DNA from 3 places in the Actinomadura sp. NPDC049382 genome. Region 2 is predicted to be linked to each of the others. Evidence: riboswitches for the same ligand, from Rfam matches in the RefSeq annotation. Region 2 holds a riboswitch; each other region holds the start of a gene.

Region 1 (7,676 bases), on a different contig from region 2:
GATGCCGGCCGCGGCGAGCGACTCCCGCGTGACGCCCTCCGGCAGGCCGAGCAGCAGGTCGGGCTCCTGCGCGATGATCGCCTCGGTGGAATCCTCAGGTGCCCGTCGGAGCCGAGCCGGTCGGTGAGGGACGGGACCTTGGCGACCGCCGCGAGGGTCTGCTCGGAGTAGTACTCCGGGGGGAACTTCCCGGCCCGCGAGCCCAGCCGGTCCAGGACGCCGAGCGAGGACAGGTACTGCAGCGGGGCACTGTTGACGATCATGGCGCGGGTGGGCGCCCTGTCCACCCTCACGTCCACCCCGCAGTTCTTGACGGTGAGGGGGTAGCTCACGGCCGTGCCGCCCCGGCCGTCCGCCTCCGGGCCGGCCGAGCCGCATCCGGCCAGCGCGGCGGCCAGCAGTCCGGCCCCGGCCCAGGCGAGGAATCGCTTCATCTGGCGCATCGCTCCTTGCGGTGGTCGTCCGGCGTTCTGGTCAACGGGTGGTCGGGGACGGCGCGGCGGCCGCGGCGTCGAGCGGGTGGAAGAGGAACTGGATGCCGCGGGAGGTCTCCAGGCGTTCGACGCCGACGCCGTAGACGCCTTCGAGGAGTTCGGGCGTCAGGACGTCGGCGCACGGGCCGTGCGCGAGGACCCTGCCCCGCTGGAGGACCAGGACGTCGTCGCAGTACCGCGCGGCCAGGTTGAGGTCGTGGAGGACGATGACCGTGGTGATGCCGAGCCCGCGGACCATGGCGAGCAGTTCGTGCTGGAACCGGATGTCAAGGTGGTTGGTCGGCTCGTCGAGCACCAGGTGCGCGGGCTGCTGCGCCAGCGCGCGGGCGATCATCACGCGCTGCTTCTCGCCGCCGGACAGCCGGACGAAGATCCGGTCCGCCAGGTGCCGGGCGCCGACCCTGCGCAGCGCGGCCGCCGCGATCCGGTGGTCGTCGGCGCCGTTGCGGGAGAACGTCGACTGGTGCGGGGCCCGGCCGAGCATGACCATGTCGGCCACGGTCATCGGCAGGTCGCCTCCCGGCTCCTGCAGTACGACGGCGACCCGCCGGGCGAGTTCGCGGTGGGGCACGGAGTCCAGGGGGCGCCCATCGAGCAGCACCTGCCCGCTGCGGGGCGGCACGATCCCGGTGAGCATCCGGACCACGGTGGTCTTGCCGCTGCCGTTGGGACCGAGCAGCCCGAGGACCCGGCCGGATTCGGCCCGCACGTCGATGTCGCGCACCACGGTCGTCGCGCCGTAGGCGTAGCTGAGCCCGCGTCCTTCGATCATGGCTGTCTCACTCGCTTCCGGCGTGCGGGCGGCGGACCAGGATGAGCAGGAACGGCGCCCCGACCAGCGCGGTGATGATGCCGATCGGCAGTTCCTGCGGGCTGAGGACCATGCGGGCGGCCAGGTCGGCCCACAGCAGGAAGGTCGCACCGATCAGTGCGGCGACCGGGACCGCCCTCCGGTGCGTGGCCCCCACGATGCGCCGCGCCAGGTGCGGGATCACCAGCCCGACGAAGCCGATGCTGCCCGACGAGGCCACCAGCACCCCGACCGCCAGCGACACCAGGACCAGCAGCACCAGGCGGAACCGCGCCGGCGCGACGCCCAGGGTGTGCGCGGTCTCGTCCCCGATCGCGAGCGCGTCCAGGCGGCGCCCCCACAGCGTGAGCAGGGCGGTCACGAGGACGACGGCCGCCACGACCACGAACAGCGGCGCCGACCAGTGCGCGAGCGCCAGCGTGCCCAGCAGCCAGAACAGCACCGACCGCGACCCCTCGGCCGAATCGGACGCGAAGATCAGGAAGCTGGTCAGCGCGTAGAGCGCGTAGCCGACGGCCACCCCGGTCATCAGCAGCCGGGTCGAGGTGATCCGCCCGGCGACGCGGGCGATCACGAAGACCAGCAGCGCGGCGGCCAGCGCGCCCAGGAACGCCGCGATCTGCAGCGCGTGCTCGCCCCAGCCCGCGCCGAACCCGAACAGGATCGCGGCGGCGGCTCCCGTCGAGCCGCCGGAGTTGACCCCCAGCAGGTACGGGTCGGCGAGCATGTTGCGCACCATCGCCTGCAGCGCCATGCCGGTGACGGCGAGCCCGGCGCCGACCGCCGCCCCCAGCAGGACGCGCGGCAGCCGGACCCGCCACACGATCGAGTCGTGCGCCGGTCGCCAGGTGACCTCGGCCGGGGCGCCGATCAGGTGGTGGCCGACGACGTCGAGGACGGTCGCCGGCGGCACCACCACCGCGCCCGTCCCGACCGCCGCGACGGCCGTGGCGAGGAAGACCGCCAGGAGCCCGAGCAGGAGCAGCAGGTACCGGCGCCGGCGGGAGGACGCGCCCAGGTCGTCGAGGTCGGGGGCCACGGCCGCGGCGGACGGGGCCACCGGTGACGGAGTCATGCATCCCCTCAGTTATTGCAAGTTATATGCAGTAACTAAGAACATGCAGTAGTGATCTGTCAAGGAAGATCATCGTGTGACGAACCGCTCATCGGAGGCCGACCGGCGCAAAGGGCCCGGCGGACCGGGCGGGCGCCCGGCCGGGGACCGGGCACGCGCGCCGCATGTGTCACGATGTGCGGAGTAGGCGACGGCGGAACGAGGAAGCCGGTGCGAATCCGGCGCGGTCCCGCCACTGTGATCGGCGAGCGGATCCCGAACCATGCCACTGCCCGCGCCTGCGGGTGGGAAGGCCGGGACGAGCGTTGACCCGAGAGCCAGGAGACTCACGCGGTCGCCTCCTCGGAACAACTGGGGCGGATCTCCCCAGGGAGGAGGGGCTGTATGCCCATGGGTTCAGCGTTCCCCGCACGGCTGCGCGAGTCCGCGCCGGTAAGGGCGACGCGGGCGCGCGGTAGGCGGGCCCTGGCTTCGCTGATGGCACTGGTGCTGCTGTCGGCCGGATGCGGCGGCGCGGCGGGCACCGCCGACGGGCAGGCCGGCGCGGCGCCTCCCGGCTTCCCCGTGACGGACGCCAACTGCGGCGTGACCACCACCTATCAGCGGCCGCCGCAGCGGGCGGTCTCGCTCAACCAGCACGCGACCGAGGTGATGCTGGCGCTCGGCCTGGAGAAGTCGATGGTCGGCACCGGCTACCTCGACGACGCGGTCCTGCCGGAGTTCCGGCGGGCCTACGACGGGGTGAAGGTGCTCTCCAAGGAGTACCCCTCCTACGAGACGCTGCTCGCGGCCGAACCCGACCTGGTGTACGGGGGCTGGACGAGCGCCTTCGACGAGAAGGAGGGCCGCGGCCGGGCGGCGTTGCGGAAGGCCGGCATCGCCACCCGCCTGAACATCGAGGAATGCCCCGAGGGGCCGGTGACCATGGCCACCGTCGAGCAGGAGATCCGGACCGTCGCGAAGATCTTCGGCGTCCCGGACCGGGCGGAACGCCGGCTCGCCTCGATGCGCGCCGTCCTGGACGGGGTGAAGCGCAGGCTGGCGGGCGCTGCCCCGGTCAAGGTGGCCGTCTACGACAGCGGCGACAAGACCGTCTTCACCGCGGGCGGCGCCGGGATCGGCAACGAGATGATCCGGCTCGCGGGCGGCGCCAACCTGTTCGCCGACGTGGACAAACCGTACGGGGACGTCTCGTTCGAGCAGTTCGCCGAGCGCGCGCCGGACGTCGTCCTCATCTACGACTACGGCGAGCAGTCCGCCGAGGACAAGAAAACGTTCCTGCTGCGCACTCCCGCGATCAAGGACGTCCCCGCCATCAAGAACCGGCGGTTCGCGGTGCTGCCGCTGTCGTCCACGGTGACGGGGGTGCGCGTCGCGGACGCGGTGGACTCGCTGGCCCGGCAACTGCATCCGGACCGCTTCGCGTGACCGGCCTGGCCGAGGCCCGCGGCTCCGGCGTCCGGACGGCGCCGGCCGCGCCCGGTCCGCGCCGCCGGCTCCCCTACGCGCTGGTGCTGGCGCTGCTGGCGGCGCTGGTGCTGGCGGCGGCGACGGCCGGGATCGCGGCCGGCTCGGTGCGGCTGCCGCCTGGGCAGGTCTGGGGCATCCTGCTGCACCGCCTGCATCCGGCGCTGGCCGACCCGGCCTGGCCGCCCGTCCGCGAGACGATCGTGCTGGACGTCCGGCTCCCCCGCGTGCTGCTGTGCGGGGTGGTCGGCGCGGGCCTGTCGGTGTGCGGGACGGCGCTGCAGGCGCTGGTGCGCAACCCCCTCGCCGACCCGATGCTGCTCGGGGTGTCGTCCGGCGCGACGGTCGGGGCGGTCCTGGTCGTGGTGCTGCACGTGGCCTGGTTCGGCATGTTCTCGCTGCCGCTGGCCGCGTTCGGCGGCGCGCTGCTCGCGCTGCTCCTGGTGTACTCCCTGGCCCGCTCCGGCGGCCGGATGACGACCGTGCGGCTGGTGCTGGCCGGCGTCGCGACGGCGGAGGTGCTGTCGGCGGTGGCCAGCTACCTGATCATCACGTCCGACGACCCGCGCGGGGCCGAGGCGGCGCTGCGCTGGACGCTCGGCGGACTGGCCGGCACCACCTGGACCGTCCTGTGGATCCCGGCGGCCGCGGTGCTCGCCGGGACGGCGGTGCTGCTCGGGCTGTCCCGGCCGCTCAACCTGCTGCTGGCCGGGGAGGAGGCCGCCGCGTCCCTCGGCCTGGACGTGCACCGCTTCCGCGCGGCCGCGTTCGTGCTGGTCGCCCTGATGATCGGCACGGTCGTCGCGGTCAGCGGCTCGATCGGCTTCGTCGGCCTGATCATGCCGCACGCCGTCCGGCTGCTGGTCGGCGCCGACCACCGCCGCGCGCTGCCCGCCGCGGCGCTGCTCGGCGCGGCCTTCCTCATCGCCGCCGACCTGGCCGCGCGGACCCTGATCAGTCCCGAGGAGATCCCGGTCGGGATCCTCACCGCCCTGGTCGGCGGGCCGTTCTTCCTGTACCTGATGCGCCGGAGGGCGGCCCGATGACCCCGGCGAGCGCCGCGCCCGGAAGCCTGCGCGCCGAGGAGGTCTCGGTCGTCATCGGCGGGCGCCCCCTGGTCGACCGGGTCTCCCTGACCGCGGCCCCGGGCGAGGTCGTGGGACTGGTCGGCCCCAACGGCGCCGGGAAATCGACGCTGCTGCGCACCTTCTACCGCGCGCGGCGTCCCACCTCCGGGCGGGTCCTGCTGGACGGCGACGACATCTGGCGGATGCCCGGCAAGCACCTGGCCAGGCGGCTGGCGGCCGTCCTCCAGGAGACTCCCGGCGACTTCGAGCTGACCGTCCGCGACGTCGTCGCGATGGGACGCACCCCGCACAAGCGCGCGTTCCAGGGCGACGACGCCGCGGACCGCGCCGTCATCACCGAAGCGCTGGCCGAGTTGGAGGCCGCGCACCTCGCCGACGCGCCGTTCGACCGCCTGTCGGGCGGTGAGAAGCAGCGCGTCCTGATCGCCCGCGCGCTCGCCCAGCGGACCGGGACGCTCGTGCTGGACGAGCCCACCAACCACCTCGACCTCCGGCACCAGATCGACGCGCTGCGCCTCGTCCGCCGCCTCGGCGCCACCGCCGTCATCGCGCTGCACGACCTCAACCTCGCCGCCGCGCACTGCGACCGCCTCTGCGTCCTGCACGCCGGACGCCTGGTCGCGTCCGGGACGCCCGCCGAGGTGCTGACCCCCGGCCTGCTCGCCGAGGTCTACCGCGTCGACGCCGACGTCCGCCCCCACCCCCGCACCGGCCTCACCCAGGTCACCGCCCTCCCCGAGCAAGGCGCCCGGCCGCGTGGCACGACGTCCACTCCGGTAGGCCCGCCGCAGAACATCATGTGACCAGCAGTGATCAAGTCGGAAAGGCTTAATGGCGACTTTCCGGCGTAGTTGATCTAGTCATGGATGGGCGAGGGTGTTACATTGCTAAAACGTTCCCACAGAAGGGACGGCCACGGAAATACGATGACTCAATCGCCACTCGGCGGGTTACTCAATCGACCGCCCCGGCAATTGAGCAACGCCGCCGCCGTCCCCATCCGCCGGCGAAAGGAAGAGCGATGAAGAAGACGACCGCTTCCGTGCTGGTCGCGGGGCTGACCGCGGCCGCCGGCCTCGTGGCCACCTCCCCCGCCCACGCCGACCCGACGTTCCCGTGCGGAGTCTCCTACGCCAGGCAGGGCGACGGCACACTGTCGCTGCACTACCACAACTGCACGAGCGGGACGCAGAAGCGCAAGCCCTTCAGCGCTCTCTACGGCAGTCTGGGGAGCTGCAAGACCGTCTATGCCGGCAAGACCGTCGGCTGGATCATCCCGACCGACGACCACCCCGAGACCTGGTCGGTCATCGCCTGCTGAACGGGCGTTCTTTCCGGCGCGGACAGCCCCGGAGTAAAGCACACGCCGTCGCCATAACTGCGGCTTTTCAGCTCCCTGCGTGAGAATTGCCGCACGCGAGCCGAACAAAGAAAAGAGAGTCGACGCGGCTTTTGCAGCGCCTTTCGCAGCCTGCACGAGCCGAGTTCTGACTCTGCCGGTTCGAGCAAAGCCGCCTCCGACCGCCCAGGGACCGGTCGGAGGCCGGCCGCCGACTCAACAACTCACTTCGCCTCGGCTAGGTGTGAGACCCGGGGCCGAGCAGAGCCTTGATGTCACCGTAGAAGGCCGGGCCCGGAGCGACCTGGAAGGGGCGCAGGTCGAACAGGACGCTCTTGGGCCCGTGGCGGTGCAGGAAGAGGTGGACGGGCGTGCGCCCGGGGTGGGCCGTGAGGGCCTGCTTGAGCTCCTGGACGAGCCGGGGGTTCAGGCGGTCCTCATGGACGTGGATGACGACGGGCGGTTCGGTGGCCGCCTGGGAGAGGTCGAGGGTGACGATGTCCTCCCCGTAGACGCTGAGCACCTCGTCGCGGACGTTCGTCCGGCCGCGCACGGAGATCACCCGGTCCTCGGCAAGGGTCTGCCCGTACAGCGTGTAGGTCTTGGGGAAGATGAGGCATTCCACGGCGGCGTCGTGGTCTTCGAGGGTGACGATCGCCCACGGGTTGCCCTGCTTGGTGACCTTGCGCTGCAGGCCGGAGATGATCCCCGCCACCCGCACGGACGCGTCGGCGCGGGCTGAGGCCAGCAGGTCGGCGATCGTGGTGTCGCGGTTGGCCTCAAGGATCGGTTCGGCGCCGTCCAGGGGGTGGGACGACACGTACAGCCCGAGCATCTCGCGTTCGAAGGCCAGCAGGGTGCCGCTGTCCCATTCCTCCTCGGGGACCTCGACCGCGAGGGTCCCGGCGGCCTCCGTGGACGCGCCGAAGAGCGAGTCCTGGCCGCGGGCGGCGTTGCGTTTCAGGTCGATGACCGCGTCGACGGCCTGCTCGTGGACCATGAGCAGGCCCTTGCGGCGGTGGCCGAGGCCGTCGAAGGCGCCCGCCTTGGCCAGCGACTCGATGACCCGCTTGTTGCAGACGCTCTGCGGGACCCTGGCCAGGAAGTCGTTGAAGCCGCCGTAGGCACCGCCTTCCCGGCGGGTGCCGACGATGGCGTCCACGACGCCCGCGCCGACGTTGCGGATCGCGCCCAGGCCGAAGCGGATGTCGTGCCCGACGGCGGTGAAGTCCAGTTCGCTCTGGTTGACGTCGGGCGGCAGCACCTTGATCCCCAGGCGGCGGCAGTCGGCCAGGTACACCGCCATCTTGTCCTTGTCGTCGCCGACCGAGGTGAGGAGCGCGGCGAGGTATTCGGCGGGATGGTTGGCCTTGAGGTAGGCCGTCCAGTACGACACGACGCC
Region 2 (7,676 bases):
ACGGCGGCCTCCGCGCTCGCCGGGGCGGCCACCACGTCCGGCGTGCTGATCGCCGCCCGCCTCCTCCAGGGCGTCGGCGGCGCGCTCGCCACCGCCGTCGTCCTCGGCATCCTTGTGACGCTGTTCACCGACCCGCGCGAACGGGCGAAGGCGATCGGGATCTTCAGCTTCACCGGCGCGGCGGGCGCGTCCATCGGGCAGGTCCTCGGCGGCGTCCTCACCGACGCGCTGAGCTGGCACTGGATCTTCCTGATCAACCTGCCGATCGGCCTCGCCACGATCCTGCTGGCGCTCCCCGCACTGCCCCGCGACCGCGGGCTCGGCCTCGCCGCCGGCGCGGACATCGCCGGGGCGCTGCTCGTCACCTCCGGGCTGATGCTCGGCATCTACACGGTCGTGAAGGTCGAGGGGCACGGCTGGGTCTCGCTCCACACGCTGGGCCTCGGCGCGGTGTCGCTGCTGCTGCTCGCCGGGTTCGCCGTCCGGCAGGCGCGGGCCGCGACCCCGCTGATGCCGCTGCGGATCCTGCGCTCGCGGAACGTGTCCGGCGCGTACGCCGTGCAGCTGCTCACCCTGTCGGCGATGTTCTCGTTCCAGGTGGTCGTCGCCCTCTACATGCAGCAGGTCCTCGGCTACAGCGCACTGGACACGGGCCTGGCGATGCTCCCGGCCGCCGTCGCGATCGGCGCGGTCTCGCTGCTGGTGTCGGCGCGGCTGTCCAACCGGCTCGGTGAGCGGTTCGTGCTGATGGCGGGCCTGGTGCTGCTGATCGGCGCGATGGCATGGCTGACGACCGTCCCGGTGGACGCCGACTACATCACCGACCTGCTCCCGGTGTTCGTCCTGGTCGCGGGCGCGGGGCTCGTCCTGCCGTCGCTGACCGGACTCGGCATGTCGAGCGCCCGCCCGGAGGACGCGGGCCTCGCGTCAGGAGTGTTCAACACCGTCCAGCAGGTCGGGATGGCCCTCGGCGTCGCGGTACTGACCACGCTCGCCGCCGCCCGCACCGAGACCCTGCGCGCGGACGGCGAGGACGCCGCCCACGCGCTCACCGGCGGCTACCACCTGGCGTTCGGCGTCTCCGCCGGGCTCCTGGTCGCCGCGCTCGCGGTGTCCCTCCTCGTCCTGCGCCGCCCGAAGCCGCAGGCCGCCGCTCCGGAAACGCCCGCGCGGACTAGTGAGGCAGGACGAGAAGCAGCAGCGGAAGGCCGGCGATGACCGGGACGGCGACCGACGCGGCGACGCGCATGCGGCGCGACACCGGCTCCGGCTCCAGCAGGCGGTTCACCCGCACCATCACCGGCATGTCGCCGTGCGCCACGCCGAGCGTCCCGGACGGGGCGGCCGCCGGACGCGCCGCGGCGAACCGCAGCAGCGCCGTCGCCAGCTCGCGCGCCGGATGGTGGTGCCGGGCCCGGTCGTCGGCGGCCATCTCGATCAGCAGCTCCACCGCGTCCAGGCACCGCCCGACCAGGTGGAACTGCGGGAACACCTGGCGCAGCGACGTGAACGGCAGCAGCACCAGGTCGTGCCGCTCGCGCGCGTGCGCGCGCTCGTGCGCGAGGACCGCGGCCAGCTCGCCGCGGTCGAGCAGCTCCAGCGTGCCAGCGCTGACGACGACCTTGTGCGAGCGGACGCCCGGCACGCAGTACGCGGCGGCGCCCGGATGGTCGAGGACGAGGGTGCCGGGCACGGACGAGTCGCGGCGCGACACCAGCGCGAGCAGCGCCCGGTGCCGCCGCCGGGCCCGGAACACCCGGACCACCGCGAACATCAGCATGACCAGCAGCACGCCGGCCAGGCTGATCGCACCGAGCAGCGCCGCGACCTGCACGGCGCCGAGGCGTGCCGCCTGGTCGTCGTAGAGGCCGGGCAGCCCGCCGAGGACGCCCTTGCGGTACGGGAGGAGGGCCAGGCCGAGCAGGGCTCCGATCGTGGCGACGCCCCAGCACAGCCCGAGGGCCTGCCAGAGCGCGATCCCGATGCGCGGCGCTCGCCACGTCCACCGGGCGCGGGACAGGAAGTGCGCCCCGCCGACGGTCCCGAGAGAGATCAATGCGAGCAGGGCGGCGCCGGTCATGCCGGTGGTTCCTTACTCGTGAGGCCCGCGAGGGTCTCCCGGATCACGTCGATCTCGTCCCGCGACACGGACCGGACGAAGTGGGCGAGCGCCGCGTCCCGGTCACCGGTCTCGTTCAGCGCGCCCAGCATCAGCTCGGTCACGTACATCTCCCGGCTCGCCACCGGGTGGTAGCGCCAGGCCCGGCCGTCGCGCTCGCGCTCCAGGAAGCCCTTCTTGGCGAGCCTGTCCAGCACCGTCATGACCGTGGTGTGGGCGAGGTCCCGGTCGCCGGCGAGCGCACGGCTCACGTCACGGGCGGTCGCCGCCTCGTGGCCGGCGTCCTCCCGCTCCCACAGGACCTCCATGACCGTGCGTTCAAGCTCTCCCAGACCCTTCACGGCTTCAAGGTTATCCGACCGATACCGAGGTCACCACGTCAGGTAGTACTACCGCCGGTAGGGGGCGCCACGAGGCCCAGCTCGTAGGCGATGATGACCAGCTGCACCCGGTCGCGGGCGGCCAGCTTCGCCAGCAGCCGGGCCACGTGCGCCTTCGCCGTGGCGACGCTGATGTAGAGCTCGTCGGCGATCTCCTGGTTCGACAGGCCGCGCCCGACCAGGGTCAGCACCTCGCGCTCGCGGCCGGTGATCCCGGCGACCTCCCGCGGCTCGGCCCGCCGCGGCGCGGCGGCGGGCTCCGGACGGGCGGCGAACTCCTCGATCAGCCGCTTGGTGACGCTGGGCGCGATCAGCCCGTCCCCGCCCGCCACGACGCGGATCGCCGCGAGGATCTCCTCCAGCGCCATGTCCTTGACCAGGAAGCCGCTCGCGCCCGCCTTCAGCGAGCCGTACACGTACTCGTCGTCGTCGAACGTCGTCAGCATGATGACGTGCGCCCCGGTGATGCGGCGGGTGGCCTCGATGCCGTCCATGTCGGGCATGCGAATGTCCATCACGACCACGTCGGGGTGAAGGGCCTCGACCAGGTCGACCGCCTCGCGGCCCGTCCCGGCCTCGCCGACGATCTCCAGGTCCGGGGTGTCGGCGATCAGCACGCGCAGCCCGGCGCGGATGAGCGGCTGGTCGTCGGCCAGCACGACGCGGACCGTCATGCGGCCGCCGCCGGCGCCGGGATGCGGGCCGCCACCCGGAACCCGCCCGCGGGGGACGGCCCGGCGGCGAACTCGCCGCGCAGCAGCGCGACCCGCTCCCGCATCCCGACCAGGCCGTACCCGGCGCCGACCACGCCGCCGCGCCCGTCGTCCGCCACCTCGATCGCGAGCTCGCCGTCGCGGTAGTCGATCGTCACCCGGCAGCGGTCGGTGCCCGCGTGCCGGACGACGTTCGTGACCGCCTCCTGGACGATCCGGTACGCCGAGAGGTCGACGTCCGGCGGAAGCGCCCGCGGCTCCCCCGTCCGGCGGATGTCGACCGCGACCCCGGCGTCCGCGGTCGCCGCCGCCAGCCGGTCGAGGTCGGCCAGGCCCGGGGCGGGGCCGAGCGGAGCGGGGTCGTCGGCGCGCAGCGCGGACAGCATCCGCCGCAGCCCGGACAGGGTGTCGCGGCTGGTGGCCTCGATCGCGCCCAGCGCGTTGCGGGCCTCCGCAGGCTGCGTCTCGATCACCCGTCCGCCCACGCCCGCCTGGATCGCGATGATCCCGATGCTGTGCGCGACCATGTCGTGCAGCTCGCGGGCGATCCGGAGCCGCTCGGCGGCGACGGCCTGCGCGGTCTCCCGCTCGCGCATCTCCTCCGCGTGCGCGCGCCGCACCCGCAGCGAGTTCCCCGTCATCCATACGACGACCATCGCCAGGACGATGGTGAGGAGGAGCACCTCGTCCGCCATCAGGAACGCGGCGACGGACAGGAGTTGCAGGACGCCGGTGACGACCGCCACGGAGCCCGAGACCCAGCGCGGGCGTGTCGCCGCGATGTAGCAGACCGCGAGATCGGTGAGCAGGATCTGCCCACCCGCGACGACGCCGTTCGGCGTCTCCGACAGGGCCAGGATCCAGGAGAAGAGCAGGATCGCGTGGGCCGGGAGGGGGTTGCGCCGCAGCAGCGCGGCGACGAGCACGGTGAGGCCGACGCAGAGCAGGATGTCCAGTTCCCGCGAGAGGAACCGCCCGGTGGAGAGGGCGAGGAACAGGACGCCGGGATAGAGCGCGGCTCCCGACCAGGCGAGAACCGCGCCGCTGAGACGGCGCACTCGGGCTGACATGCGCCGATCGTAACCGCCGGCCGTTCTCCCGCACATTGGCCCGCGGGCGTAATCCCACGGGCTAACGGGCGTTCCGCAAATGTGTGCGACGGCCCGATGCGCGAAAACCGGGCCGATCGACACCGTTATCCGCATGAAACGCTGGATACCACTGCTCTTGGCCATCGAAGTCACAGCAATAGCCGTATTCTCTATCACCTACGACTCGCTGGATTTCCGCATCTACTGGCTGGGCGGAGACGCCATAACCGACGGGACCCGCCTCTACACGGAACAGCTGGCCGACCACTGGTTCACCAACACCCCCTTCTTCGCCACCCTCTTCACCCCCCTCTCCCTGCTGCCGCTCACCCTGGCCCGCGTGATCTGGCAATTCGCCGCACTGGCCGCCTTCATATGGGCATGCCGAATCACGATGAAACTGACCGGCCGCCACGTCCCCCTCATCGCCGTCGTAGCGGCCGGCCTCCTTCTGGAACCGGTCTACCACTCGTTCTTCCTGGGCCAGGTCAACCTCTTCCTGCTGGCCCTCGTCCTGGCCGACATGCACCGCGCCGCCCAAGGCCGCCCCGCCGGAATCGCCATCGGCATCGCGACCGCGATCAAACTGACCCCGGCCATCTTCGTCGTCCTGCTCCTGCTGACGAGGCGCACGAAGGACGCCGTGACCGCCACGGCCACCTTCGCCACGTGCACCCTGCTCGCCTACGTCATCGCACCGGAAGCGTCCCGCGTCTATTGGCTGGACACTTTCTACGACACGTCCCGGGTGGGCGTCCCGTACATCAGCAACCAATCCCCCTACGGCACCCTGAACCGCATATTGCGCGGCACGGCCGAAGTGGGCGACTGGTACACCGCCATCCCGCTGACGATCGCCGCGATCGGCCTGACGATCGCCGTCCTCTGGGCAAGAAGAGGCGACTGGCTGACCGCCACAGCCGTCACAGGCGCGACCGGCCTACTGGTCTCCCCCATCTCCTGGGCGCACCACTGGGTATGGATCGTCCCCGCCCTGGCGGTGCTCCTCAGGAACAACAACCGGAAAACCGCCCTGGCCGCCTACGTCCTCTTCGCGCTCTCCCCGCTCTGGTGGACGCCGCACAACGGCCACCCACTCCAATACGGCTTCCACATCTTCCTGACCCCGATCGCCAACTGCTACCTGCTGGCCGGCGTGGCCTTCCTGACCCACATGGCGATCCGCCTCAGGACCGCCCCGCCCACCGGTCAAGGTGAACTGCGGCATCCAACTCCCGCCGCTGCCGCCACCCGTGCCGTTCGAGATCCGGAGCGGATTGCAGACGGCTGACCGGCCCCAGACACAGCCAGGCGACCGGACGAACGTCCCCCGGAATGCCGAGCAACTCACGCAGGTAAGCCTCGCGGTAGAACGAAACCCACCCCACCCCCAAGCCCTCCGCCATAGCGGCCAGCCACAAGTTCTGAATGGCCAGACAGACCGAGTACAGCCCAGCATCGGCGATCGCATGCCGCCCCAAAACCGCAGGCCCACCCCGAGCAGCGTCATACGTGACCACAACCGAAAGAGTGGACTCCAGAACCCCATCGATCTTGATCTTCCCGAACCGCTCAGCCGCATCCCCTCGCAAACCACGAGCGAACACAGCCCTCTCCCCCTGGACATGCTCATAGAAGGCACGCCGAAGCCGAACGTCCCTCACCAGAATGAAATCCCAGGGCTGCGACAGCCCCACGCTCGGCGCGGCATGCGCCGCCGCGAGCACCCGGTCGAGGACGTCCCGCGGAATGGGCGCACCGGTGAACTCGGCGCGCACATCGCGGCGGCGGTGGATGACGTCGTAAAGCTCCATGGCAGGCTCCCGCTGCGTCGGGCCGCCGCATGGCGGCCGCGTGGAGCGGGGCCGGTCTTCGGACTCCCGGATCGACGCCGGACCGCCCGCCTTCCCAGCCTTCCGGCCAGTGGCCGCGCAAACGCGCATGGACGGCAGCTCCCCGGTCACCGCGGCGGGCCCGTGCCGGATTCACACCGGCTTCCCGATTCTCCCCACGAAGGGGCACCCCGCGTCAGTTCATGCCACCGGCGACTCTACCGCCGTCAAAGCTCACGAACGAAGGCCGCATCAACGAGCCCCAGCCAAGCACCCTGGTCATCTGCGAGCGGCCGCGCCAACGGCAACGACACGAACCGGCAGGCGAACGTCAACCCCGCATCGCCCTCGTCACCATCCACCACGTGCTCCCAGGCGTCCGCCACAGAGGCACCCGCGACAAGATGAAAGAACGACGTCCGGCGAGGCTCCCCAGAACACGGATGCGGCTTCTCCTCTACGGCAACCCGCCGAACAACCGAGACATCGCTCAGCCCCGTCTCCTCAAAAACCTCCCGCAAAACCGCCCGCACCAAGCCTTCACCACCCCTGACACCACCCGCTGGCACCTGAGTCCCCGCTTCCGGCATCCCGACATGATCGAAGACGAGCAACTCAGGACCAGGGTCATACCTGATCACATAAGCGGCGACACGAATCCTGGGCGGGCTCAACCGCCAGGACCGCCCTCCGCTCCCTCAAGCGACAGCCGACCCGGCGGCGGATACGGCAACTCCGGCCGCGACTCAGCGGAAAGCCCATCAAGAGCCAACTCGAGATAACGCCGCCAAGCCTGCGGCTCATGATCCAACAGCGGCGCCGCCGTGTGCTGGATGCCGCTCAGCAGCAGGACCACATCGGTGCCGGTGACATCTGGCCGCACGGCCCCCTGCCGCCGCGCACGGTCGGTGATCTCCTCCGCGACGTCGCGGAGCCGCTGGATCGCCTCCCGCACCTGCTCGCTCTGCAGGGACGGCCGGCCGACGACCTCGCAGAACGCCCGGTCCCTGACGAAGATCTCCACCCCGGCGGCCATGAACTCCCGCAGCGCCCGCCCCGGATCGTCGGCCTCCAGCAGCGCGGTCCCGGTGCTCTCCAGCTCGTCCAGCATGCCGAGCATGATCGCCGCCAGCAGGTCGGCCTTGGAGGAGAAGTGCCGGAAGACCGTGCCCTTGCCCACCCCGGCGCACTCCGCGATCTCGCCGATGGACACCTCGACCCCGCGCTCGGCGAACGTCCGAGCCGCCGCGTCCAGCAGCAGCCGACGGTTCCGCACCGCATCACTGCGCGACGGGACGCTTTTGGCCATGCGCCACTCCTTCCTACAGCGACCACTCTACCTAAGGTGACCAATCGGTCCGCTTATGAGCTCTCTAAGGTGACCGCCCGGTCCGCTTACGGACCGGCCGGAGCGCAGACCGCACATCGAAGGGAAAGTCATGAACGACAAGCTCGCCGGAAAGACCGTCCTGGTCACCGGCGCGTCCTCAGGCATAGGCGAGGCAACCGCACTGGCCCTGTCAGCCGCAGGCGCGGACCTG
Region 3 (7,676 bases), on a different contig from region 2:
GGCCACGTACGCGGCGAGCACGACGATGGCGGCGGACTCCAGCCCGAGCGCCACCATGATGACCGTCCGGTAGCCGGTCTCCTGGAACCCGAACAGCGTGCCCGTCTCGCTGATCATGAGGCCGATGATGGTGCCCGCCGCGAACCCGATCCCGCCGAGCGCCACGAGCGCGTGCGCCGCCCGCCCGGCGGCCGGCACCGACCTGATCACCGGCAGCGACCCGAGCGGGATCAGCAGCAGGAGCCCGAGCGCGACCGCCCCGGCGAAGTTGACCAGGAACAGCACGCCGATGGTCGGGATGTCGCGGTAGTCGTCGGCGAGGTACTCGTACAGGTGGACGGCGCCGACGCCGAACAGGAGCAGGGCGCCCGCCACGCGCAGCAGGTCACGCATGGCGGTCGCCGGTGGGCCGCGAAGTGCCGTGGTCAGTGCTCACCGCACCGCCCTACTTGGTGACCGCGCTGCCGGACGCCGACAGCACGAACCACTTGGCGCCGAACTGGTCGAGCCCCTGGCCCTTGGCGCTGCCGGGGGTGGTGCCGTCGGGCGCGTAGTAGTACAGCGGGTGCCCGGCGTAGCTGACCTCCATCGTCCCGTCGCTGCGCTTGGTGGTGCTCAGCTTCGCCGCGTCCACCCCGGAGCCCGGCGTGGGCTTCGCGCCGGTCGTGACCGGCGGCCACACCGCCGCGCATCCGCCCGCGCAGGACGACTTGTTCCCCGTGTCCTTCTCGAACAGGTACACCGTCCGGCCCTCGCCGTCGACCAGGACGGGGCCGAGGTTCCCCACGTTCGCCGTCTTGATCGACTCGCCGGTCGCGCCGCCGGTGGGCGCCGCCGAGGTCGGGGACGACTGGCCGTAGCCGGACCCCGAACCCGATCCGTTCGACGACCCGCCGCCGTCGCCGCACCCGGCGACCGCCGCCAGCGTCGCGGCCGCCGCCAGCACGGCGACCGAGGCCGTGTTCCGGCGCCGCGACCGGTGATCCGCACCGGACGGACGGCCCGTGCCGCCCCCTCGTGCCTGAAGCATGCGCAACCTCCCGCAAGGCTCGTCAACGGTCTCCCGTGACTCCTACCGAGGCGGCGGTACCCCTGCTCAGGCCGGGGGAACAGGCCAGGTCACAGCCCTTACCCGCCCTTTCCGGTAATCGTGGAATCGACGGCCTCCGGGCCGCGTCCGGCGGGGCGGTCACGGGCAGGCCGTGACCGCCCCGCCGGGCGCGTAAAGGTCAGTCCTTCGCCGGGGAACGGCGGAGCCAGGCGACCGCGCCGCCCGCCGCCGCGACGACCAGCGCGATCAGGCCGATCCACAGCCAGCCGGACGAGCCGCCCGAGTCCTCGCCGGAGGTGGTCGCGGCTTGGCTGCTCGCCGGAGCGGGCGCCGGGGCCGCCGACGCGGAGCCGCCGGAGGCGCCGGACTCGCTCGGCGACCCCTTCACGGTGAAGGTGTAGGTGCCGTCGATCGGATGCCCGTCCGCGGACACCACCCGCCACCCCACCGTGTATTCGCCGTTCGGCAGGGTGCCGTTGACCGCCTGAGTGACCTTGTTGTCGACCGCTCGCGGCGACCCGGCCTGGTGCTGCGCGCCCGACGCGTCCGTCACCACGACGCGGGGCAGCCGTACCGGGTCGGAGTAGGTCAGGACGATCTCGGACGGCGCCGCGACCGTCGCGTCCTTCTCGGGGCTGGCGGACGTCAGCGCGGCGTGGGCGGAGGCCGGTGCCGCGGTCAGGGCCAGGACCGTACCGGCGGCCAGGACACCGGCCGCGATCCGTCGCATCACCTTGATCATGCCCGGCTCCGGGCGCGGCTCAGGCCGTAGCCGCCGAGGCCGAGGCCGACGGCGCCGACCGCGATGCCGATGCCGCCGAGGAGGCGTGCCGTCCCGTCGTCGGACGAGGCCGCGGCCTCGGCGGCGGGCTTCTTCTCCGTGGTCAGGCCGACCGCGGCGGCGGACCCCTTCGGGGTGAGCTGGAGCGTCGGCGCCGGGTGCTCCGGTTCGGCGGCGCCCTCGGCCGGCGCCTCCTCCCACTTGACGACCTCGCCGTTGGAGTACGTCTGGTCGGCCTTGAACATCAGCTGGTCGGTGTCGGTCGGAAGCGGCCCCATGGAGACGTCGAACTCCTCGAACTGACCGGCCTCAATCTTGCCGCCCGACCAGGTGATCGTGGTGACGGCCTCGGTCAGCTCGCCGCCGTGGGTCTGGATCGGCTTCGGCAGCGTGGACTTCTCCGCCTTCACCGTCCAGCCGGGCGTGGGCCGGACGGACACCGACGCGAGCGGGTGGTCGGCCGGCAGGTGCACGACGACCTTGGTCGTGGCGGCGTTGTCGCGCTCGTTCGGCACCCGGAACGAGACCTTGGCGTAGGAGCCCTGCTCGGCGCTCTTCGGGTTGGCGGTGACGTGCGCGGACGCGGCCGTGGCCGCCCCGAGCACCGAGAGCGCGGTGAGGGAGACGAGGGCGCCGGCGCGGCGCGCGGGCACGCTGAAGGACATGGGGGAACTCCGTTCGAGTCGTACGGGAAGGGCCGGATGCGCCGCGGATCGGCGTCCGGTGACGTACGGCGCGCGCGTCAGATGTGCGCGAGCGCCCTCGAACGGAACGGGGGACCCCGCCGGACCACCTGGTGCCGCAGCGCGCGGTCGGCGGCGGGGACGGCGGCCGGCGCCGGGGCGGGGACGACCGGCCGCTGCGGCACGGCCGGTTCGATGGTGAGCAGGGCGAGGAGCAGCCGGACGGGACGGTCGGCGGCGGCGGCGACCCGGCGGGCCATCGTCCACACGGACCGTTCGCCGCGCCGCAGCCACCAGGCGGCGACGAGCGCGGCGACGCAGTGCGCGAGCGTCATGGCCAGGCCGTTGCCGCCGTGCGCGGCGGGCACGGCGGCGAGGTCGGGCATCGCGGCCGCGTCGGTCATCGCCGCGTCGGTCATGGCGGCGTGCATCGCCGGGGTGTGGTCCGCCATGGCGGGCACGGGGTGTGCGGCCGGAGCTGCGGCGGCCGTGAACAGCGTGTGCAGCGCGAACTGCCCGCCGAGGAGCCCGCCCAGGATCGTGCCGAGCGAGCGCTCATGGCCCGCCAGCATCAGCGTCACGCCGACGACCGCGCCGAACCCCGCCGTCCCGGCCCAGAGCGGGACCGCTGCCCCGCCTGCGAGGACGTGTCCGAGCACCGCCAGCGCGACGCACACGGTGGCGAACACCACCGCGCGTGCGGCGCGGAACAGGGGCTGCGGGGAACGCTCCGACATGACGCCCCCATCGTGCCACCCCCCTCCGGGAGCGTGCAGCCGACCCCGGGAACCCGCACCGACGCGCCCAACATCTTGGGGTTGCGCATTGATCGTCAACAAGATGTAGGGTTCAACCCCGTGCTGGTACGCCCCCGCCGCCCGGCGGCGGGGGCGTCGTAAGAGGGAACCCGGTGTGAATCCGGGACTGCCCCGCAGCGGTGAGCGGGAACGACCGCCGTCACATGCACTGGGCCCGACCGGGCCTGGGAAGCGACGGTCAGTAGGACGTGCCTGACAGGTGCGCCGCCCGCGAGTCCGAAGACCTGCCCGCACGAATGGCCTGGGGGTCGTCCCCGGGCCGACACGTCCGGGCCTCGCGGGTGGGCCGAGGGCGGAGCGCGGCATGCCGCGCCCCGTTCGCATGCCTCCGCGAGGCGGCTTGCGAGGGGAGAAGCACGTGACACAGGCGTTGCACAGGGCACCGGCGTCGCACGGGGGCCGGGCGCCGGCCGCCGCGCCGCCCGCCGGGGAGGGCATCGCCGCGGAGGTCGAGGCCGCCTGCGCCGGGATACCGGACGTGGCGGCGGCGCGCGTGCTCGCCGCCGTCCGGTCCGGCGACGGGCTGGACGCGGCGGCGCTGCGGGACCTCGCCATCACCGAGGCCGCCGCCCTGGTGGCCGCCGAACCCGGCTACTCCAAGGTCGCCGCGCGGCTGCTCGGCGCCCGGATCCGGGACGAGGCGGCGTCCGCCGGCGTCACCGCGTTCGCCGAGTCGGTCGCCGCCGCGCACCGGGAGGGCCTGCTCGCGGACGGCCCGGCCGCGTTCGTCGCCGCCCACGCCGCCTTCCTCGACGCGCTCGTCGACGACGGCGCCGACGACCGGTTCGAGTACTTCGGGCTCCGCACCCTCTACGACCGGTACCTGCTGAGGCATCCGCGTTCCCGGCTCGTCCTGGAGCGTCCGCAGCACTTCCTGCTGCGCGTGGCGTGCGGGCTCGCCGACACCGTGGACGAGGCGGCGGAACTGTACGGCCTGCTCAGCACGCTGTCGTACCTGCCGAGCTCGCCGACGCTGTTCAACTCGGCCGCTCGCCGCCCGCAGCTGTCGTCGTGCTTCCTGCTCGACTCGCCGCGCGACGAGCTGGAGGCGATCTACGAGCGGTACGGGCAGGTCGCGCGGCTCAGCAAGTACGCGGGCGGCATCGGGATCTCGTGGACGAAGGTGCGGTCCCGGGGCTCGCTGATCCGCGGCACGAACGGGCACTCCAACGGCATCGTCCCGTGGCTGCGCACGCTGGACTCGTCCGTCGCCGCCGTCAACCAGGGCGGCCGCCGCAAGGGCGCGGCCTGCGTGTACCTGGAGCCGTGGCACGCCGACGTCGAGGAGTTCCTCGAACTGCGCGACAACACGGGCGAGGACGCGCGCCGCACCCACAACCTGAACCTCGCCAACTGGATCCCGGACGAGTTCATGCGCCGCGTCGAGGACGACGCGCCGTGGTCGCTGTTCGACCCGAAGGAGGTCCCCGAGCTGGCCGACCTCTGGGGGGACGAGTTCGACGAGGCGTACCGGGCGGCGGAGCGGGACGGGCGGTTCGTCCGGCGGGTCCCGGCCCGCAAGCTGTACGGGCGGATGATGCGCACCCTCGCGGAGACGGGCAACGGGTGGATGACGTTCAAGGACGCCGCCAACCGCGCCTGCAACCAGACCGCCGAGCCCGGCCAGACCGTCCACCTCTCCAACCTCTGCACGGAGATCCTTGAGGTGACGAGCGACGGCGAGGCCGCCGTCTGCAACCTCGGGTCGGTGAATCTGGCCGCGCACGTGACGTCCGCCGGAGTCGACTGGGAGCGGCTTCGTTCGACCGTCCGCACCGCCGTCCGCTTCTTGGACCGCACCATCGACAGGGGCTTCTACCCCACGCCCGAGGCGGAGAAGGCCAACCGCAAGTGGCGTCCGGTCGGGCTCGGCGTGATGGGTCTCGCGGACGTGTTCTTCACGCTGCGCCTGCCGTTCGACTCCGACGAGGCCCGCGCGCTGTCGACGCGCATCGCCGAGGAGATCGCGCTGGCCGCCTATGGCGCGTCCGCCGACCTCGCCGCCGCGCACGGGCCGCTGCCCGCCTACGGCATGACCCGCACCGCGCGCGGCCGGCTCCACCTGGACCACTTCCCGGACGCCGCGCCGACCCGTCCCGCCGAGTGGGCCGCGCTCCGCGAGCGCGTCGCGGCGGTCGGGCTCCGCAACTCGCTGCTGATCGCCATCGCGCCGACTGCGACGATCGCGTCCATCGCGGGCTGCTACGAGTGCGTCGAGCCGCAGGTGTCCAACCTGTTCAAGCGCGAGACGCTGTCCGGCGAGTTCCTGCAGATCAACGGCTACCTGGTGGCCGAGCTGAAGGCGCTCGGGCTGTGGACGCCGGCCGTCCGCGAGGCGATCAAGCGCGCGAACGGCTCCGTGCAGGGTCTCGTCGACCTCCCCGACGAGACCCGCGCCCGTTACCGGACGGCCTGGGAACTGCCGCAGAAGGCGCTCATCGACCTCGCCGCCGCCCGCACCCCGTACATCGACCAGTCGCAGTCGCTGAACCTGTTCATGGAGACGCCGACGATCGGCAAGCTCTCCTCGATGTACGCGTACGCGTGGCGCAGCGGGCTGAAGACCACCTACTACCTGCGCTCCCGTCCGGCGACGCGCATCGCGCAGACGACCGTCGCCACGGCTGCGGCCGTGTGCTCCCTGGAGAACCCCGAGACCTGCGAGGCGTGCCAATAATGCTGCTCGACCCCGGCATGGACCTGACCCTGCGGCCCATGCGCTACCCCGACTTCTACGAGCGGTACCGGGCCGCGATCCGCAACACGTGGACGGTGGAGGAGGTCGACCTCGCGTCCGACATGGCCGACCTGGAGCGGCTCACGCCCGCCGAACTGCACCTGGTGAACCGGCTCGTCGCGTTCTTCGCCACCGGCGACTCGATCGTGGCGAACAACCTGGTGCTGAACCTCTACAAGCACGTGAACGCCCCGGAGGCCCGGCTCTACCTGTCGCGGCAGCTATATGAGGAGGCCGTCCACGTACAGTTCTACCTGACCCTTCTGGACACCTACCTGCCCGATCAGGACGAGCGCGCGCGGGCGTTCGCGGCGATCGAGCACATCCCGTCCATCCGGGCGAAGGCGGAGTTCTGCTTCCGCTGGATCGACTCGCTCGGCGCCCTGGACGAGCTCCGCACCGCCGCCGACCGCCGCACGTTCCTGCTCAACCTGATCTGCTTCGCGGCCTGCATCGAGGGGCTGTTCTTCTACGGCGCCTTCGCCTACGTGTACTGGCTGCGCTCGCGCGGGCTGCTGAACGGCCTCGCGTCCGGCACCAACTGGGTCTTCCGGGACGAGAGCATGCACATGGAGTTCGCGTTCTCCGTGGTCGACACCGTCCGGGCCGAAGAACCGGAACTGTTCGACGCCGAGCTGACCGCGCAGGTCACCGCGATGCTGGACGAGGCCGTCCAGGCGGAACTGGCCTTCGCCCGCGACCTGTGCGGCGACGGCCTGCCCGGCATGAGCGCCGGCGACATGCGCGCCTACCTCGAATACGTCGCGGACCAGCGGCTCGTCCGGCTCGGGCTCCCGGCCCGCTACGGCACCGCGAACCCGTTCGCGTTCATGGAGCTGCAGGACGTCCAGGAGCTGTCCAACTTCTTCGAGCGGCGGGTTTCGGCCTACCAGATCGGCGTCGAGGGGAGCGTCGCGCTCGACGAGGCGTTCTGAACTAATGCGGGCGGGCACTCGTTGAGCAGAGACCCTAGGCCGAGGAGGACGCCCATGCCTTCCGTCGTCGACCGGATCAAGAGATATCTCAGCGGCCCGCAGGGCCGGAAGATGCGAGCGAGGGCCGAGCACTACGCCCGCGATCCGCGCACGCAGGCCAAGGCACGCCGCCTGCTCGCCCGATTCCGCGGCGGCCGCCGCCACTGACACGGTACGGCCCGTCCTCACCGAGGGCGGGCCGTCGCCGTGACGGGACGTCCGACGCCTCTTCTTGCATGCTGGACGTAACTGCAAGTCGTTTGCAATAGTGGCCGTATGGCCGACTACACGCTTCCCGACCTGCCCTACGACTACGCAGCCCTGGAGCCCGCGATCACGGGCGAGATCCTTGAGCTCCACCACGCCAAGCACCACGCCGCCTACGTGAAGGGCGCCAACGACACGCTGGAGAGGCTCGCCGAGGCGCGGGACAAGGAGCAGTACGGCGGCCTGGTCGGCCTGGAGAAGACGTTCGCCTTCAACCTGTCCGGGCACGTCCTGCACTCGATCTTCTGGGACAACCTGTCACCGGACGGCGGCGACCGCCCCGACGGCGAACTGGCCGCCGCCATCAACGAGCATTTCGGGACGTTCGAGGCGTTCCAGAAGCAGCTCACCACGGCGACGTCCAC

What was found. Region 2 has a riboswitch for cobalamin ahead of bluB (5,6-dimethylbenzimidazole synthase). Riboswitches for the same ligand answer to the same signal wherever they lie in the genome.
Region 1: linked by a shared signal. The riboswitch ahead of AB0K34_RS26240 (ABC transporter substrate-binding protein) and the one ahead of bluB (5,6-dimethylbenzimidazole synthase) in region 2 are both predicted to bind cobalamin.
Region 3: linked by a shared signal. The riboswitch ahead of AB0K34_RS10485 (ribonucleoside-diphosphate reductase subunit alpha) and the one ahead of bluB (5,6-dimethylbenzimidazole synthase) in region 2 are both predicted to bind cobalamin.

Annotation. Positions count from the first base shown of each region.
Region 1 covers NZ_JBFARO010000050.1:44,925-52,600, reverse strand. The annotation lists gene AB0K34_RS26255 (ABC transporter substrate-binding protein) at 1-378, opposite strand, end outside; gene AB0K34_RS26250 (ABC transporter ATP-binding protein) at 475-1,266, opposite strand; gene AB0K34_RS26245 (iron ABC transporter permease) at 1,274-2,380, opposite strand; cobalamin riboswitch at 2,578-2,708, shown strand; gene AB0K34_RS26240 (ABC transporter substrate-binding protein) at 2,765-3,808, shown strand; gene AB0K34_RS26235 (iron ABC transporter permease) at 3,814-4,893, shown strand; gene AB0K34_RS26230 (ABC transporter ATP-binding protein) at 4,890-5,738, shown strand; gene AB0K34_RS26225 (hypothetical protein) at 5,957-6,256, shown strand; gene dnaE (DNA polymerase III subunit alpha) at 6,513-7,676, opposite strand, start outside.
Region 2 covers NZ_JBFARO010000012.1:2,038-9,713, reverse strand. The annotation lists gene AB0K34_RS10560 (MFS transporter) at 1-1,218, shown strand, start outside; gene AB0K34_RS10555 (M56 family metallopeptidase) at 1,175-2,080, opposite strand; gene AB0K34_RS10550 (BlaI/MecI/CopY family transcriptional regulator) at 2,077-2,460, opposite strand; gene AB0K34_RS10545 (response regulator transcription factor) at 2,499-3,173, opposite strand; gene AB0K34_RS10540 (sensor histidine kinase) at 3,170-4,282, opposite strand; gene AB0K34_RS10535 (glycosyltransferase 87 family protein) at 4,416-5,594, shown strand; gene bluB (5,6-dimethylbenzimidazole synthase) at 5,491-6,117, opposite strand; cobalamin riboswitch at 6,149-6,344, opposite strand; gene AB0K34_RS10525 (NUDIX domain-containing protein) at 6,363-6,809, opposite strand; gene AB0K34_RS10520 (TetR family transcriptional regulator) at 6,806-7,444, opposite strand; gene AB0K34_RS10515 (SDR family NAD(P)-dependent oxidoreductase) at 7,575-7,676, shown strand, end outside.
Region 3 covers NZ_JBFARO010000011.1:127,674-135,349, reverse strand. The annotation lists partial or broken gene AB0K34_RS10510 (hypothetical protein) at 1-393, opposite strand, end outside; gene AB0K34_RS10505 (hypothetical protein) at 446-1,030, opposite strand; gene AB0K34_RS10500 (copper resistance CopC family protein) at 1,230-1,781, opposite strand; gene AB0K34_RS10495 (YcnI family protein) at 1,790-2,497, opposite strand; gene AB0K34_RS10490 (hypothetical protein) at 2,575-3,252, opposite strand; cobalamin riboswitch at 3,412-3,559, shown strand; gene AB0K34_RS10485 (ribonucleoside-diphosphate reductase subunit alpha) at 3,692-6,010, shown strand; gene AB0K34_RS10480 (ribonucleotide-diphosphate reductase subunit beta) at 6,010-7,005, shown strand; gene AB0K34_RS10475 (hypothetical protein) at 7,060-7,212, shown strand; gene AB0K34_RS10470 (superoxide dismutase) at 7,321-7,676, shown strand, end outside.